2 linked regions of the Hydrogenispora ethanolica genome follow. The protein of the gene in region 2 interacts with the protein of the main gene of each other region in a pairwise test. Links are inferred from orthologs where the notes say so. Each region holds a gene or a part of one and is shown on either strand. Other genes may lie near its edges.

Region 1 (4,008 bases), on a different replicon or contig from region 2:
AACGCTTCTAAATGGTAAGCCTGAGCATTCTTTGAAGCGTGTCGGCCGGGCGTCCGCCGTCCGAACGACGTGGTTTTGGCCCGTGAGGCGGGATTCTCCGACGCGGACTCGTCAAAGTCAAAAATAAAACGAAAGTGAGTTTTACGATTTATTACTCCCGCAGAGGCGCAAAGGCGCAGAGTTTAGTCGCATAAAATCAACAACCCTTTCTCATTTTTCTCAGCGTCTCAGCGGAGAATGAATGGATGGGACTTTGACGTACCCCTGGATTCTCCGACGACGGAAGTTGACGGGCGCCGAAATATATATTATACTTAGAATGTTTTAGCATGATTTTCATGACTTGCAAAGGCGTTGAAGGAGAAGAGTACTGTTTCAGACGGAAGCTGCAGAGAGCCGGGGTAGGTGAGAGCCGGCGCTGGACCGGGAAACGGGAAGATCGCTCCGGAGCCGCGTTCCGAAAGGTAGCTTTTAGAACCGTGTAGGAATGGCCGGGATGCCGCCGTTAACGGCAATGAGCGGAAGAGCGTTTGACTCTTCAAGCTGGGTGGTACCACGGGTAAAGTGACTCGTCCCTATTGACAGGGGCGGGTTTTTTATTTGTACCCTATGGTTTGCGCGTTATTGAAGCAAAAGGATTGAAAGGAGTAATCCGATGGGCAAGTTTTGGGACGTTGAGACCAAAGTTCCCGTGAACCAACGGGAAGAAACGATGTTGCAAAAATGGCAAGCGGAAAAGATCATCGAACGGAGCGTGAGCGAGCGCGAGGGCGCGCCCCGGTTTATTTTCTACGAAGGACCGCCGACCGCCAACGGCAAACCCGGCATTCACCATGTTTTGGCCCGGACCCTGAAGGATACGGTCTGCCGTTATCAGACCATGCAAGGGTATCAAGTGAACCGCAAAGCCGGCTGGGATACCCACGGCCTTCCGGTCGAGCTGGAAGTCGAGAAGCAGTTGGGCTTCTCCTCCAAACAACAGATCGAGGCTTACGGCATCGAAGGCTTCAACACCAAATGCCGCGAGTCCGTCTTCACCTACGAGCGGGAATGGCGCCGGATGACCGAGCGGATCGGTTACTGGATCGACATGGACCATCCCTATATCACGCTCGATAACAACTATATCGAGTCGGTCTGGTGGATCCTCAAACGCTTCTTCGATGAAGGAATGATCTACGAGGGCCACAAGATCATGCCTTACTGCCCGCGCTGCGGAACGCCGCTGGCCTCCCACGAGGTCTCGCTGGGCTATAAGGACGAGACCATCGATTCGATTTATATCCGGATGAAAGCCGCCGACCGGCCGGACGAATACTTCCTGGTCTGGACCACCACGCCCTGGACCTTGCCGTCCAACGTGGCCCTGGCGGTCAATCCCGAATTCACCTATGTCCGGGCCCGCCGCCCCGAGGACGAGGCCGTCTATATCCTGGTCCGGGAGCGGGTCGAGGCCGTCCTGGGCAAAGAAGCGGAGATCCTGGAGGAATTCAAAGGCGAGGCGCTCTTGGGCCGGGCGTACGAACAGTTTTTGCCGTTCATCCGGACTGATTCCGCGACCGCTTTCAAAGTTTATGGCGCCGATTTTGTCTCCACCGAGGATGGCACGGGCATTGTCCATATCGCTCCGGCCTTCGGCGAGGACGACTATCAGTTGGGCAAGAAATATGATCTGCCGGTGCTCCAGCCCGTCGACAAAGAGGGCAAATTCACGGCCGTCATCACGCCGTGGGCCGGACGGTTCGTCCGGGAGGCCGATAAGGACATTACCCGCTACCTGAAGGCCGAGGGGAAACTCTTCTCCAAAGAGCGGCTGACACACTCGTACCCCTATTGCTGGCGCTGCGACACCTCGCTGCTTTATTACGCGCGGAAATCGTGGTATATCGCGACCACCAAATATAAAGAGCGGCTGATCGCCGCCAACCAAAAAGTAAACTGGTTCCCGGAGCATGTCGGGAAGGGCCGCTTCGGCAACTGGCTGGAGAACATGATCGACTGGGCGATCTCGCGGGACCGCTACTGGGGGACGCCGCTCAACATCTGGCGCTGCGAAACCTGTAACAAACTGACCAGCGTCGGATCCCGGCAAGAACTGGCCGAACGGGCCATCGAACCGGTCGACCCGGCTGCCATCGAGCTGCACCGGCCCTATATCGACGATGTCCATCTCCGCTGCGAATGCGGCGGCCGGATGACCCGCACCACCGAGGTGATCGACTGCTGGTTCGATTCGGGCTCGATGCCGGTGGCACAGTGGCATTACCCCTTCGAGCACCAGGATGATTTCGACCAGCTGTTCCCGGCGGATTTTATCTGCGAGGGGATCGACCAGACCCGGGGCTGGTTCTATTCGCTGCTGGCGATCGGGGCGTTCCTCTTCGGCGAGCCGCCCTATAAGAACGTGCTCGTCAACGACCTGCTGCTCGACAAGAACGGCCAAAAGATGTCCAAGACGCGCGGCAACGCGGTGGATCCATGGCAGATGCTGGAGAAGTACGGCGCCGACGCCACCCGCTGGTACCTGCTGGCGGTTTCGCCGCCCTGGACGCCGACCCGCTTCGACGAGGACGGCTTGAAGGACGTTTCGGCCAAGTTCTTCGGGACGCTTCAGAATGTCTATTCGTTCTTTACCTTATACGCCAACATTGACGGGGCCGATCCGGCCAGTTACCGGATTCCCGAAGCGGAGCGGCCGGAGATCGACCGCTGGATCCTCTCCAAGCTGAATTCGCTGATTGCGGAAGTCCGGGAGGATATGAAGGAGTACGACCTGACCCGGGTGGTCCGGGCGATCCAGAGCTTCCTCATCGACGAGGTCTCCAACTGGTATGTGCGGCGGACCCGGGACCGTTTCTGGGCGTCGGCGATGGACCGCGATAAGCAGGCGGTTTACCGGACGCTCTGGGAAGTATTGCTGGCGGTGGTCAAATTGATGGCGCCGTTCGCGCCGTTCCTGGCCGACGAGATTTACCGCAATCTGATCCAAGGCGCGCCGGGCGCCAAAGATTCGGTTCACTTGGAGCTGTATCCCGAGGCGAACCTTTCGCTGATCGACAAGACGCTGGAAGAGCATATGGGCTTGGTGATCGATCTGGTCTCGCTGGGCCGGGCCGCCCGGAACAAGGTCCAGATCAAGGTGCGGCAGCCGCTCGCGACGATGCTGGTGGACCGGAAACACCAGTCCGAGTTGACGCCTATGGCGGAGCTGGTCAAGGAAGAGCTGAACCTCAAGACGCTGGAGTTCATCGACGCCCCCGACGCTTATGTGGTCTATACGGTGAAACCCAACTTCCCGGTGTTGGGGCCGAAATACGGCAAGCTGCTCGGAGCCATCGGCGCGGCGCTGGGGAAGAGCGACGCGGCGACGCTCGTCAAGGAGTTGCGCGGTAGCGGAGTGATCAAGCTCGATGCCAACGGTACGGAAGTGATCCTGGGCCAGGAGGATCTGGAAGTGCGGGTCCAGGATCGGGAAGGCTTCGCGGTGGAGATGGATCACGGCCGCTATATCGTGCTCAACTTGCAGTTGGATCAGGCTTTGATCGAGGAAGGCCTGGCCCGGGAGGTCGTTTCCAAAGTGCAAAATATGCGCAAGACTCAAGGACTGGAGATGACCGACCGGATCCGGCTGAGCTTTGTCAGTGACGACGAGGTGGCCGCGGCCATGGAGCATTTCCGGGAGTATGTCATGGCGGAGACGCTGGCCTTGGTGCTCGAGCGGCAGCCGGCGGCGACCGGCAAGTTTGAAAAATGGGATATCAACGGCCATCCGGCGGAGATCCGGGTGGAACGGCAAGCGCAAGCGTAGGAAAGAGGTCATCAAAATTGGGAAAGAGGCCGGTTGGTTCGGCCTCTTTCCGGTGTGTTCGGTAGTTCCATAGCTGATTCTTGAACGCATCCAAAAAAGCGACACCTGGGAATACCAGGTGTCGCTTGATCGTATTTCGGTTCATTGCGAGATTAAGAAGCGTTTACCGCGAACTCTTCATCTGGCAGACCGCGCCGGAC
Region 2 (8,025 bases):
ATTTGATATCCGAGCCGCGCGGCCCCCTGGTCCAAGGCGGCATACACCGGCCGGCAGCACGTCAAAAGCAAAATGCAAACCCAGAATAGTCTCAAGCCAATACCTCCAGGCATTTTCTGAAACTATTCGGGGTTTTACAATATTTTCCTTCATCTTTTGGAAATTTTTACTATAGAAATTCAACCTTAATCCAGTTCGTCGGAGAAATCCTCTTCAAAGGCTTCGCTATTCTCCAACAGATCCGTCACAAAATCCCAAATCTCATTGGCGGTGTCAATCACGTCCTCCGCTTCGGCCTCTTTGGGATTGACGGATAACAAGTATTCCAATTCCTCTTCGATCGAAGCGAAATCCGGTTCAATCTGCTGGCAAAGCTCGAACTGTTCCCGCAGGCGGGTCGGCGAGCGTTTTTCGTTGGCAATCAAGTAGGCCTGCAGCAGTTTTCCGACGCCCTGCTGGAGCAGTTGCAGACTCCGGGCCAAATCTTTGCCGCTTTCCTTCTCGGCCTGGGCCAAACATTGATCCGCCTCGTCAATCAAGACTTCAATGGTCGCAGAAATGGTCATCATCCCCCCATTGTTAATCCCTACATTATTCTGGAGCCATTCGCATTTCCCTGTCGCCATTCTTATTTTGAATGGGAGAAAATTTTCTTATACTCTCCGCTTGCACCCCCAGCCCCGGATCTTCCCAGGTCTCTTGCGAATGAACCTTTCCGGAAGATCGCTTCGCGAGTCCTTATAGCATATTGCAAAGCACCGTTTTTTAGCCCAGATCTTCGGGCCGCCGGATAGGGAAGCCAATACACTTGAACACCCGGGTAGCCTGCGACATATTTGCCTTGATTCTATCCGATGAAAAAGTTGAGCCAAAATCGCTCTCGCAAAGATATGGATAAAGGGCTGGCGCTTTCGCGACCAGCCCTTTCAGGATACCAAAACTTACGCCCGGATGAACTTATTTGGCCTTTCCTTTTCGGGTGCGGATTGCCACAGCCGCGGCCAGAACCAGGCCTTTGACAATCATTTGGCTATAGGGGTTGACGTTCATCAGATTCAGTCCATTATTCAAGACGTTGATAATCAGGGCGCCGATCAGGGTTCCGGCGATGGTGCCCTCGCCGCCGCTGATGCTCGCCCCGCCCAACACCACCGCGGCGATGGCGTCCATTTCAAAACCGGTACCGGCCAACGGCTGGCCGGAATTAAGGCGCGAAGCCAGGATCAAGCCGCTGATGGCCGAGGCCAAGCCGCACAACATATAGACCAGAATCTTGGTCCGGTTGACGTTGATCCCCGAAAGATGTACCGCTTCTTCATTGCCGCCCAAACCATAGATATACCGCCCGATCTTCATCTGGGTCAGCAGAATATATCCCAAGACATACACCACGATCATCACAATGGCCGGCACCGGGATCGGGCCCAGATACCCTCTTCCCAAAAAGACAAAGGATTCGGGAAGGTTGGAGATGGGATAGCCATTGGTGTAAACCAGCGCGATACCACGGGCGGCGGTCATCATAGCCAGCGTCGTGATGATCGGCGGGACTTTGAACCGGGTAATGGTCAAACCGTTGATCAGGCCGGCGACAATCCCAATCGCCAGTCCGGCGAGGATCCCCACCCAGAGACTATGCCCATTCACCATCAGGCTCGCGGCCACGGTTCCGGATAAGGCCACGATGGAACCGACCGACAGATCGATCCCGCCGGTGAGAATGACCAGCGTCATACCCACGGCAATGATGGCGTTCAAGGAGACCTGACGGGCGATGTTGATCAGGTTGGAAAAGGTGAAAAAGAAATCGCTGATAAAGGAGATGGCGATGCACATGAGGAGCAGGCCCAATAGCGCCCCGGCTTCCCTTTTTTCCAGCAAACCTTTGAGATTCTTGACGCCCTTTTCAAAAGCCACATTGGGTTGGTTCATATCTTTTCGCCTCCAGTTGCATAGGTTAATATCTGCTGTTCCGTGGTCTGCCCGCCGGGGAGCATCGCTTTGACTCTGCCTTCATGCATCACATAGATCCGGTCGCTCATCCCGATGATCTCCGGCAGCTCCGAGGAGATGAGAATCACCGCGATTCCCTGTTCCGCCAGGTGATTGATGATCTGATAGATCTCCCGTTTCGCTCCCACGTCCACGCCCCGGGTCGGCTCATCCAGAAACAGGATCTTGCTCCCGACAAACAGCCATTTGGCGAGGACCACCTTTTGCTGATTGCCGCCGCTCAAATTGACGACTTGCTGTTTGGGGCCGGGGGTCTTGATCCGCAAATCCCGCACATAATGATCGACGGTCTCCCGTTCCTTGGACCAGTGAAAGAAACAGCCGTTCATGATCTCTTCCAGTGCGGCGAAGGTCAGGTTCTCGCTGACGCTCATCTTGAGGACCAGTCCTTGCAGCTTGCGGTCTTCCGGGACCAAGCCGATGCCGGCCTCGATCGCGTCTTTCGGACATTTGAAATGGACTTTTTTGCCAAAAACCTCGATCTCCCCGACCGCCACGGGATCGACGCCAAAGACCGCCCGGGCGAATTCGGTGCGGCCGGCACCGACCAGGCCGGAGATTCCGACCACCTCGCCACGGTGAAACTCCATGCTGACATCGCGCAGCTTGGAATTGGAGAGATGCCTGACCGACAGGGCAATCTCCCCGGCCGTGCAGGTCCGTTTGGGAAATTCATCCTGAAAATCCCGGCCGACCATCATCGCAATCAGCTTTTTCCGGTCCGCCTCTCGGGTGATCAAGCTGCCCACGGTGCAACCGTCCCGCATCACGGTAACCCGGTCGGAGATGATGAACAACTCTTCCAGCCGGTGCGATATATAAATCGTGGTAACGTCTTTCTGCTTCAGGGAATTGATAATCCGGAAAAGATTTTCGATCTCATGCTGCGTGAGCGTGGCGGTGGGCTCATCCATGATGATCACATCGGCATTGACGGACAACGCCTTGGCGATCTCCACCATTTGTTGATAGGCGACGCTCAGCTTGTAAATGGGGGTTTTGACATCCAGATCTATATCCAGCTCTTGCAACAGAGCTTCCGTATCCCGATATAATTTTGGCCAATCGATAAAACCTTTGAGCGAACGGCCGGGCTCCCGGCCCAGATAAACGTTTTCAGCCACACTCAGATGCGGGATCAAGTTAAATTCCTGATGGATAATGCTAATCCCAAGTTCTTGGGCGTGTTGCGGCGATTTGATCTGTACTTTTTTGCCGTTCAAAATAATGGTTCCGTGATCCGGCCGGATGACTCCGGAGATCACTTTCATCAAGGTTGATTTGCCGGCTCCGTTCTCGCCGACCAGAGCCAACACTTCCCCGCGTTTCACATCCAACGAGACATTATTTAAGGCCCGGACGCCGGGAAAGTCTTTGACGATCTTCTCCAGCATTAGAATTGTATCTGACATCATTCAACCTCCTCGGGCTGATTGGAAAGGGCGCGGGAAGTTGCCCGCCGCGCCCTTTGCGACCTTAACCTGTCTTACCAGCTGAATCCTTTGGCATTCTCTTTGGTGATCAATTCCGATTTCACTTTAATCTCAGCCGGCACTTTCTGACCCTTCAACACTTTGAAGGCGACCTGCACGCCCTGGCGGCCAATCTCGGCGGGGAATTGCGAGGCGGTCGCGGCCAGAGCTTTTCCTTTCAAAATGGCTTCGACAGCGTTGGGGGAGCCGTCCACGCCGAGGATGAACATCTCGTTTTGTCTCCCGGCGGTCTCTACCGCGGCCAAAGCGCCGAGCGCGGTCGGGTCATTGATGCCGAACACCGCGTCGATCTTCTGGTGCGCCTGAAGGATATTCTCCATGACTTCCATGGATTTGGTCTCATTGGTTTCGCCGTTCTGCTCGGCCACGACTTTGATGCCCGGATACTTCTTGATTACATCTTTAAAGCCTTGGACCCGCTGCATTACCGAGGTGATCGGGGTGCCGTTGATGATAACGATGTTTCCTTTGCCTTTCAACCGTTTTACCAGGTACTCGCCGTCGAGCTTGCCCGCCAGGTAATTGTCGGTGGCGATGAAGCTGGTGACTTTGCCGCCTTCGGCGTTGACGTCCAGCGTGATCACGGGAATCTTGGCTTTGTTGGCAGCGACGACTGCCGGAGCGATCGCTTTGGAATCGACGGCGTTCAATAACAAGATATCGATCTTCTGCTGGATCATGTCTTCAACGTCAGAAATCTGTTTGGAGAGGTTGAACTGGGAATCGCCAACGATCAGTTTGGCGTTGGGATCCATCTTTTTCAATTCAGCCCGAATATTCTTTTCCATCGCTACAAAGAACGGATTGTTCATGGTCATGAAGGTAACACCGAAGACCCGCTGTTTGGCGGCGAAGCTCACCGTGGAAACCGACGCCAGGACGAGCGCAAATACGAGCAACAACACAACTGATCTCTTTCTCATGGATAATCGTTCCTCCCTAATGTTTTTCAGTGTCTGGCCAGACAATTTTATATATAAGCAAAATTCATGCCAACGGCTTCGAAACATCGCCGTTCCTTTCCTTAACAAACTGAAACAACTTTGTTTCGCGATCCATTCGGTAACATGGTTGTTACCCAAAGTTACATTTTGTAACTTTTGTAGGCTCCGCCACGCTCGAGATGAAGCTCCGGGGGTTATCCACAATCCCCATTTGCAAAATGAAAATGCCACGGGGATCAACGTTACACCAATCATGGAACGGTCCTCGTGGCATTCCGCTTCAACCTCGGCTTCGGCCGAGCAAACCACCTTACAGCAATCCGTACTTCGCCATCTTTTCGTATAAAGATTTTCGGCTGATCTCCAGAATCTCGGCCGCCCGGGTCTTATTCCAGCGGGCCATCTCCAACGCGGCCTGGATCTTCTCCTGTTCTTGCTTGTCTGTCAATTTCAACGACATCTGGGCCGTTTCAACGGCTGGCGGCGGATTCTCTTCCAGGTTCAACTGTTCTTCGAGATTGAAGCCTTTCTCCCCCAGGACCACGATGCGCTCGACGATATTCCGCAATTCCCTGACGTTGCCGGGCCAATGATAATTCTTGAGCATCTCCAGCCACTGCGGCGGGATGCTTTTCATGGGTTTGCTATATTCCTCGCTGTATTTCAGCAAAAAGTGTTTGACCAGCAACGGAACATCCTCTTTGCGCTCGCGCAGCGCGGGCATTAACAACGGCACGACGTTGAGCCGGTAATACAGATCCTCCCGGAAGGAACCGGCGTTTACCGCTTCCAGCAGATCTTTGTTGGTAGCGGCGATGATCCGGACATTGATTTTCACGGAATTGACCGCGCCGAGGCGGACCAATTCCCTTTCTTCCAGCACCCGCAATATCTTGGCCTGGGTGGCTAGGTTCATATCACCGATCTCATCCAAAAAGAGCGTGCCGCCGTCGGCCTGTTCGAACTTGCCGATACGCCGGGCAACCGCGCCGGTGAAGGCCCCTTTCTCGTAGCCGAACAGCTCGCTCTCGAGCAGGTTCTCGGGGATCGCGGCGCAATTAATCCCGATGAACGGCCGCTCTTTCCGGGGACCTTCCCGGTGAATGGCCCGGGCCACCAGTTCCTTGCCGGTGCCGCTCTCTCCCATGATCAGCACGGTCGCTTCGCTCGCGATGACTTTGGCGAGAGTCTGAAACAACCGTTTCATCGCCGGACTCTGCCCGATGATCCCTTCATAGGGTCCCGACGAGGAACTGGTTGCCGCCGCCGCGGGCGGCTTCAGATTTTCCGTGATTACGTTGCGTAAATTGCTGATCACAAACGGTTTGGTGATATAGTCCTTGGCGCCATACTTCATGGCCTGGACCGCGCTTTCGATAGTGCCGTAGCCGGTGACCATGACCACCGGCAACTGCTCATGGAGGGCCTTGATCCGCTTGAGCGTCTCAATGCCGTCCAGGCCCGGCATCTTAATGTCCAGTAACACAAGGTCTACCGGTTTCTCTTGAACGAGTTGGATCGCTTGCCAGCCGTCTCCGGCGGTCAGATTGGCGTATCCATCCCGGGCTAAAATTTCACAAAGGCTTTCGCGCATTCCCGCCTCGTCATCCACTACCAAAATTACCCGACGTCCCGTCATGAAAGCGCACTACTCCTTTCCTCACTGGCGATCTTCTTCAGACGGACGGTGAAGGTCGAACCCTTTCCTTCCGTGCTTTTCACATCAATGGTTCCGAAATGTTCCTGAATGATTCCGTAGCTGACGGACAATCCCAAGCCGGTCCCTTCGCCGACCTCCTTGGTGGTGAAGAACGGATCGAAGATCCGGCTGAGATGCTCTTTGGGGATGCCCCGTCCCGAGTCACAGAAGGCCAGATCAAAGCCTTGCCCGTCCCCGCTCTCGGCCAGCCGCACCGCCAACCGGCCGCCGCCCGGCATGGACTGGACCGCATTCAGGATGATATTCAGGAAGACCTGTTTCAGGCGGCTTTTGTCAGCCATCACCCAGGCCTCATCCAAGCCGTAATCCCGTTCCAAAACGATATTCTCCTTGCGCAGCTTGAACTCCACCAGATCCACGGTCTCCTCGATAATCTCCGGGAGATTGACCGGCTTGAAGCGGGTCTCGGACTGGCGGGAGAACTCCAGCAGGCGCTGGATGATTCCGGCGATCCGTTCGGTCTCCGACCCGATCTTCTTCAGGTAGGAATCGAGCTTCTCATCCTGAGTATCCATGCGGCAGACTTCGATATAATTCAGGATGATCCCGAGCGGATTATTGACCTCATGGGCCAGTCCGGCGTCCAGGTTGCCGATGGAGGCGAGCCGCTGGGAGATGGCCAGCTTTTCCTCGAGATTCACCCGGGAAGTAATATCCTCGATGATCATCACCACGCCGGCCGAGGACTGCTCCACATCCTCCAGCGGCGAGAAGCGGATGTTGGCGACGATCTTCCGCGTCCCGATCTTGCAATGGACTTTGGTCAGGATCTGGGTCTCGTGCGTCTCGATGACCCGCAGCAAATGCTTGTGGAGCAACGCGCCGTCCCCCAATTCCAGGAGATCTTCCAGGCTCCTGCCCACCAGCCGCTCGCGGGACTCGCCGAGCCATTTCTCAAATTCCAAATTGACCACGGTAATCCGGAAACCGCTGTCGACCACCACCAGGCTCATGGTCATGCTATCGACAATATTGGAAATATACTCTTTCATCTCGAAGAGATTCCGGTTGGCGTCCTCCAGTTGGCTCCGGCTCTCCTGGAGCGAGGTGGTCATCTGGTTGAACTCCGAAGCCAGGAGCCCGATCTCGTCCGAGCTTTCGACGGTGATCTTCTGGCCCAGATCGCCCCGGCCGATGGCTTGGACCGCGTTGACCAGCCGCAGGAGCGGTCCGACCGTCCGGCCGGACCAGAAATAGATGAGGACGAGCGCGATCAGCATCGCTCCCACCGCCACTCCGATCAGGATCCTGGCGGTCTCGTTGATCTTCTGGAGCGTTTTCAGGTAGGAGACCCCCACCGCCACGTAGTACTGGTCGTTGCCCTCGGCGTAGATGGGCGAGAATATGAAACTGTAGGGGGTCTTCTGAATCTTGATCTGAATCGGGTGCGCCAGATCCGAATGGGCCATCTCCGTCACTGGAAATCTGGCAATGGTCCCGTCCAAGAAACGGTTGTTCCGGAAAAAAGCCACCTCGGTTCCATTCACTCCGGAAACCTCTTTCAAGAAATTGGCGTCCAGATACTTGGTCAGGATCAGGTATCCCAAGAGCCGGTCGCGTTTTTGGATGGTGGAGGTGGATTGGAGGATGAACCGGCCACCCTGCAACAAATAACGGGTTCCGTCCCGCCGCGGCGCGCGGACGGGACTCGCGGCCGCATCCGCCGGCACGGCGGCCCCGGACGAGGCGTCCCTGGCCAATAGTTTATTATAGGCATCCCGCACTTCGATGTTGTCCACGTTCAGGCCGATCTTCAACTTCGTCAGATCCACGGACAACGAGTTTTGGACCGTGGCATACCCTTCCGGCGTCAGATACTTGTGATAGCGGAACAGGACGTTAGTGTACATCACCA

What was found.
Region 1: the proteins of EDC14_RS24705 (region 2) and ileS interact in binary tests that used the Escherichia coli proteins (3 or more experiments, as listed by UniProt). The link is inferred for Hydrogenispora ethanolica from one-to-one orthologs.

What each region holds. Positions count from the first base shown.
Region 1 is NZ_SLUN01000028.1:46,859-50,866, forward strand. What follows is about bases 279-4,008. They hold ileS (isoleucine--tRNA ligase), read left to right. Parts: upstream 279-655; coding sequence 656-3,808; downstream 3,809-4,008. Other genes in these bases: speD (adenosylmethionine decarboxylase), read right to left, coding at 3,961-4,008. UniProt on the Escherichia coli protein: Catalyzes the attachment of isoleucine to tRNA(Ile). As IleRS can inadvertently accommodate and process structurally similar amino acids such as valine, to avoid such errors it has two additional distinct tRNA(Ile)-dependent editing activities.
Region 2 is NZ_SLUN01000052.1:15,736-23,760, reverse strand. The notes cover bases 2,465-5,261. They hold EDC14_RS24705 (ABC transporter substrate-binding protein), read right to left. Parts: upstream 4,430-5,261; coding sequence 3,500-4,429; downstream 2,465-3,499. Other genes in these bases: EDC14_RS24700 (sigma-54-dependent transcriptional regulator), read right to left, coding at 4,761-5,261; EDC14_RS24710 (sugar ABC transporter ATP-binding protein), read right to left, coding at 2,465-3,425. Outside these bases: EDC14_RS24725 (hypothetical protein), read right to left, coding at 1-95; EDC14_RS24720 (HEPN domain-containing protein), read right to left, coding at 186-566; EDC14_RS24715 (ABC transporter permease), read right to left, coding at 958-1,932; more of EDC14_RS24710, read right to left, coding at 1,929-2,464; more of EDC14_RS24700, read right to left, coding at 5,262-6,089; EDC14_RS24695 (sensor histidine kinase), read right to left, coding at 6,086-8,025. UniProt on the Escherichia coli protein: Part of the ABC transporter complex RbsABC involved in ribose import. Binds ribose. Also serves as the primary chemoreceptor for chemotaxis.